Regions from separate parts of the Metabacillus sediminis genome, predicted to be linked through region 2. Evidence: riboswitches for the same ligand, from Rfam matches in the RefSeq annotation. Region 2 holds a riboswitch; the other holds the start of a gene.
The links. Region 2 has a riboswitch for cyclic di-GMP ahead of WCV65_RS13285 (anti-repressor SinI family protein). Riboswitches for the same ligand answer to the same signal wherever they lie in the genome.
Positions count from the first base shown of each region.

Region 1: another riboswitch for cyclic di-GMP. It lies ahead of WCV65_RS15320 (putative glycoside hydrolase); the one in region 2 lies ahead of WCV65_RS13285 (anti-repressor SinI family protein).

Region 1 covers NZ_CP147407.1:2,951,029-2,954,190, reverse strand. Annotated here, with positions in the region: gene WCV65_RS15325 (fructose-specific PTS transporter subunit EIIC) at 1-165, shown strand, start outside; gene WCV65_RS15320 (putative glycoside hydrolase) at 539-1,423, opposite strand; cyclic di-GMP riboswitch class I at 1,459-1,549, opposite strand; gene WCV65_RS15315 (hypothetical protein) at 1,615-2,841, shown strand; gene WCV65_RS15310 (hypothetical protein) at 2,838-3,162, shown strand, end outside.
Region 2 covers NZ_CP147407.1:2,536,677-2,539,838, forward strand. Annotated here, with positions in the region: gene WCV65_RS13275 (SNF2-related protein) at 1-658, shown strand, start outside; gene WCV65_RS13280 (YqhG family protein) at 670-1,464, shown strand; cyclic di-GMP riboswitch class I at 1,619-1,712, shown strand; gene WCV65_RS13285 (anti-repressor SinI family protein) at 1,742-1,876, shown strand; gene WCV65_RS13290 (helix-turn-helix domain-containing protein) at 1,968-2,303, shown strand; gene WCV65_RS13295 (signal peptidase I) at 2,308-2,865, opposite strand; gene WCV65_RS13300 (hypothetical protein) at 2,868-3,162, opposite strand, start outside.

The DNA.
Region 1 (3,162 bases), 410 kb from region 2:
GGAGCACTATCGATGCTGTTTAACATCAAGCTTCCTGCACCTCATGGAGGAGCGTTTGTTATTCCAGTTGTAGATGGCAATCCGTTCTTGTATATTGTCGCCATCCTTATCGGAGCAGCAGTAACAGCTCTTATCATTGGATTCTGGAAAAAGCCTATAAAATAAATGACGAAAGAGACTGCGGAATATAGACCGCAGCCTCTTTTTTGTATTCCGCATGTTTCTCTAAATTAAAGGGTAATGGGTTAGGAAGAATACTTATTGTGAAATAAGTTACCTTTTTTCCTGAATTTTAAATATTCTAAATAGACTAAGTCGTTAGAAATGGGTAGAATGAATTATAACGAATGGTAGGACCTTACAAAAAACCAGACTCGCATTTGAGGCGAGTCTGGTTTTACTGAGCCTATTCGAATATTGCCAGCATCTTACGGCTGTGCTACAAATAATGTAAGTCAATTAAGTGGATTAGAGTCTAATAAGAATGGAGAACTAGTTATTGTCGAAAAATACCGGGTGTTTTAGGTTGATATAATAATTACCATCTATTAAAGTCTTTTGTTGCTTTATAATGAATAAATCCTTGCTGCACGGAATACCAATCACTCTTAGAGTGCTGTTCAAAAGAAACAGTAAGAACTTTAAGTCCAGTTTCCTTCTGAATGGCTTTTAAATCGCTCATCTGATTTTTAGACCAAGCATCTTTAGAGACAACATTGTGGTTGAAATTCTCCCACATAATCGCATCTACATAATTTTTACTCGTAGTTTTAAGAGTCTCCATTCCCCAATTCTGGATAATTCCAAGTGCTGGGTAGGCGTTTTTTACACTTTTCAGCAACTCCCCAAGACCTGCGCGCTGTTTAGCAAGCTCGTCAGGATTTTCGCTGAAATAATCATCTATATTTCCAACGGTGTCAAAAAAGACGCCGTCCATATTTTTACTGTGAACCTGGGCTTCAATCTCTGAAAGCAGCAATTGTCTGAAGTGCGGGGAAGCCATATTCATCAGGTAGGAATCCCATTGCTGAATATAGTATTTCTGACTGGATTGCTGATAGTAATCGGCAGGCTGAAGTTTTTGCAAAAATGCGGTATTCCAATTATCAGCTTCCATCGAGTTGATGTAGCCGAATACTTTCGTACCATTTGCCTTAATCGTTTCGATTTGGGTTTTGGTGTAAAGAAGGGGCTCTATTATGACAAGGTCATAAGCCTTCATTTTATTGATGATAGCCGGGGTGGGAGCATCGTAGAAAATTTTGTAGGTTTTCACGTTATCAAACACTCCATTTGCAGCAGAAACATTTTGGACAGAAGCAGCGGGAGAAGAAGTCGTTAAAGCAGAAGCAGCGGGAGATAAAGAAATAATACTAGATACAGCAAAAAAAGCCAATACAAAAAATCTGATTACGTTATTCATTTGTAATCCCTCCGTTTTTTAACGAGGGATGGTAGCTTCGCAGGCTGGCGATCGGTACTTCTTTGTAGAAGTCGACGACCCATGCCTTTGCGTCCTTGCTTTTCAGCAAGTTTGCCCATCACCTTTTGTCCTAATCATATCAGCCTATTTTTCTGAACTCAACCTATTTTTTATAAAAGGAAGTGATTCTAATGATCTATAGACAAACTAATACTATTCTAAAATTAACTGAAGCGATTGGACTATCCGTCTTAAGCATCTTCCTGATTTTCCTCTTTTCGGACAGTCTCCCTATGCTGAATGAGGTGCTTTGGTCTGTTGTGATTGTCCTTATTTCTATGAGATATGGCTTATATTTTGGATTAATTCCCTTTTTCATAGCCTTTTTCACCTCGCTTGCATACGAATATCAAAGCGGCGGGGATCTATATTTGTATCTGACAGATTTCAATCAACTGCTCCCGCTGGTGCTATTCTTTTTCCTTCTTCTATTTACTGGACTTTCAAGTAAATCCCACAAAGAAAGATATTCCGATATAACATATTTATATGAAGAAATTTCTGAGGATAAAAAGCTTCTGGAAGAAACATTAGACGAAGCATTATCTGTAAATGAGAGTTATAGAAGAAGATTTTTAGAATCAGAGGATCAGTATGCAGAAATGTATGAAATGATCACGGCGCTTCATTTTACAGATTCGGACACGATTTTTAATGAAATGGTGCGTATTGTTAACCAGAAATTTAAAGGGAGCCAGCTCGTTTTATATCTAATCTCCAATCACGGTGATTCAATCCGATCCAAAATAAATACAAACAGGGAAGGAAAGCTGCAATCGAATTATTGGATGGATGAAATGCCTTCTCTGTTAACTAAAGTGATGCAGGAATCTTCTCATGTGCTGTTTAGATCACGGGAAGATGATTCTGCCTCCCCGGTACTCGCAGGTCCGGTTTTTATTTATGGAGAAAAGAGGTATATACTGGCGGTGGATGGCATTGATTTAAAGGCTTGCACAGCTCAGCAAGTTCAGTGGCTTGACTGGTGCTTAAAGTGGATGGGCACAAGACTCGGCTTTGCCTATAAATATGAGCGGGAGCAAAATCAGCATGAAAGATATCCTGGTACGGGGATCTTTCAGCTTGCTTCCTTTTTTAAACGATTTAATGCAGAGCTTGAAAGGGCAGAAAAGATCGGGCAGCCCTTTGTTATTTTCGAACTGAATACAGCGGGCCATAATCTGAGTGAAATCGATCTCTTAATGAAAAACCAGCTAAGGGAGCTTGATACAGCGGGGTGGGATGAAGAGATGGAAGTTCTTTATGTGCTCCTGCCAGGTGTAGAACCTGTAAATGAAAAGGCAGTGAAAGAAAGATTGCAGAGAGCTCTTGCAAAAGAGGTGGATTCGTTAAAATGATATGGATTTTTGCCGCAGGGTCTCTTTTAGGAATTATCGCATCCATTTTTTTGTCTAAATTTTACTATGTCAAAAAAATTGAACAGAATCAGTATGGTCTTCTTATATTATGGATTCTTCTTTCATTCTCAGTTCCTGTCCTTGGTTTCGTGTATGGCTGGTTTTTGCTTTTGGCATACATGAGAAAACAGGATGATACCTTTATGGAGGAATATTCAAGCTATATTCATAATAAGGTATACAATTTTGAAAGTTTGAGAGAAACATTGAGGCAGGATCGTGAATTGCTTAACATGACCAGCCACAGTACGGAAAATACGT
Region 2 (3,162 bases):
AGTCATCCATCAGCTCTTGACTGCAGTAGATCATGTAACCAGGAACAGCAAAGCTGAAAAGGTACTGGAGCTGATTAAAAAAATTGATGACAAAGTGATCATTTTCACTGAGTACCGGGCTACGCAAATGTATTTGCAATGGTACTTAAAGCAGCATGGCATCTCCTCTGTACCTTTTCGCGGCGGTTTCAAGCGCGGAAAAAAAGATTGGATGAAGGATTTGTTTAAAGGCAACATCCAGGTGCTCATCGCGACAGAAGCAGGCGGCGAAGGAATTAATCTGCAATTCTGCAATCAGATTATTAATTATGATCTTCCCTGGAATCCAATGAGACTGGAACAAAGAATCGGCCGGATTCACAGGCTGGGCCAGGAGCGGGATGTTCATATTTACAACATGTCAACGAGAAATACGGTAGAGGAGCACATCTTAAAGCTCCTATATGAAAAAATCAATCTGTTTGAAAAAGTGATTGGGCAGCTTGATGAAATTTTAACGAGGATGGAAATTACGAACTTTGAAGAACATCTTCAGGATATCCTTTTCCATTCTGCATCTGATGGAGAAATGAAAATTAAAATGGAAAACCTTACTTCGATTCTTGATTTCGCACAGCATGATAAAGAAGAAAAAAAAGCGGCCGGAGATATTATTTAGGAGGGTGACGAATGAATCAAAAAGAAATTCATACATTATTGGAAAGATTCTTTATAGCCAACCAATGCGAGATTACCGCAAAAACGGCCGGGGCGCTTGCCATACAGCTGACGATTGAAATGGACAAGGAGCTTATGAATCGCCCGTTTTACTGGCATTACCTCGAAAAAACAGGCGGAGATCCAAATCCGATGAAGCTTACTCTCCTAACAGATAAAAATGAAGAAACAGACGAAGAGAAAACGGAATTTGTTCATTTAGGCTCTCCCAGATTGCATCAGATTTTCCAGTCTGCCCGCAAGCTCGGGTCTTTTGCCCGCATGTATGAAAGACCCAATTCAAACTCGGGACAGCAGCCGCTCCATCCTTGGCTTTGCATGAATATGACCGTCTCTTATCAATGTGATATGAAAAAGGATTTCGTTTATTCCATTGGCCTCCATTTAATAAGCGGAACGATGGTTGAAAACTTTCAGGACCGTCTGAATCAGCTTCCCTTAACACCAAAGATCCCTGATTTTTGCTTCACTCTTTCCCCGCTGATTCTTCCAAAAAGCGGGATGCTGAGAATCCGCCAGCATATTGAAACTAAAATAGCAGAGGATGACCACTCATGGGCGGATGAAGCAAGACAGAGATGGAATGCTGATTTAATGCTTCTTCAGCACTTTTATGAAGATATGGAAGAAAAGCCGGAGGTTTATGAGCTGGAGAAAGAAGCGTTAAAAGAGCTATACGAGCCGAATATCCATATTTCTGTTAATAACGGGGGTATTTTTTACCTAAATCAGCGCACAATTTTTTAATTATATCGGCTGAAAAATCAAAAATTTTAATATTTTTTTCCATTTCGACACAATTCAGCACCATTTTTTATTTTTCCATTCTATAATCATGGTACAAAGGTTTCACTGGTGAATAGAGACTATAGAATCACCTTTAACAGGGAAAAGCTTTTTGGTCAGACAAAGGCAAACCTGCTGAAAAGCAGGGACGCAAAGTCACGGGTCTAAGGTTGCCGTATTGAGGCAATGATGATCGCCGGACTGCCTGAAATACATACGTATTTTAGGAGGAAATGGGATGGAGAATGTAATGGTGAAAGAAGAAATGGATTTAGAATGGAAGGAGCTGATCCTGACAGCTCTCGAAATGGGAATCAGCAAAGAAGACATTCGGCATTTCCTTCAGTCTAAGCAGAATGAAAGCAGCAATTGACCTAATTGTCGAAAAAATTTTGTCGATTCTGTTCGATTTACCGAAATATTCCCTTCGTTATATGCTATAATATCCGAGGGAAGGTGATGTCATGATTGGTGAACGCATACGCAAATATCGCAAAGAAAAAAATCTCTCTTTATCTGAACTAGCAGACCGGGCAGGCGTAGCAAAATCCTACCTAAGTTCAATCGAACGGAATCTTCAATCAAATCCATCGGTTCAATTTTTGGAAAAGGTTTCATCTGTGCTTGGCATTTCCGTTAATACGCTTTTGAATGGCAATACTGAGGATGCTTATGCAAATCAGCTCGATCAGGACTGGACATCACTTGTAAAAGAAGCTATGCAGTCAGGTGTCACCAAAGATCAATTTAGGGAATTTTTGGAATTTAATAAATGGCGGATGGATCAGCCAAAAAAATAAACGGTCAGGACTCATGTCCCGGCCGTTTATTTTTTTGAATATGATTCTCTTCTATACTAAGTATGGCTTGCCAGATTGTCGAAATGGAATAAATGATCATGATCAGACCGGGTATGATTGCCATTAGCGCACCGCCCTCTTTTGTTCGCGCAAAATGGCTAATGTACCCAGCATAGGGCACCGTAAATCCTGAATATTGGGCAACTACATTATCCGATTGAACCGGTGCAGAATCCTCATACTTGTTGTTATCACCTTTAGTACGATATACAGCTTGACCCCCGCTCATCGTTTTTTGTGTGATTCTATGTGTCGCCAAATCATATTCATCCATCCAAAATGTAATGACATCACCCTTTTTAAATCTCGTCATATCCCCGCCCGTTTTTACAGCGATCACTGAGCCGGTTTGAATGCCCGGCTCCATCGAACCTGATAGGACCGTTTTTAATTGATAGCCGAAAACCTCTGGCTCTCCACCGGATGCCTTCGATGAAAAAACGGCTAAAGCAAGTCCAATTAAAATGAAAAAGAGTAAAATTGTAAACCCCCGGCTTATCATCTTCACTCGGAATCCCCCTTATCAGCTGCCAGTTCTTCAGGGGTTCTTCCCGGCTCAGGATCCTCCTCAGGTATTCCAGCACTACTTGACTTATCATCTTCAACCTGGTCGATCATTTCAGAATCTTTTGCAGGTTTCTTTCCCTCTTCTTCCATGTTTTTTGAGTTTGTCTCTTTTTTTTCTGCTCTCTTTTTATTCTCTTTTTTCGGAGGAGGAGGGCATTCTGCCACGGTTATAATGGAACTTGCAGTCCGAACCGTCTCGTTTTCATTTCCTTCATAACCCGGCCGCTGATCC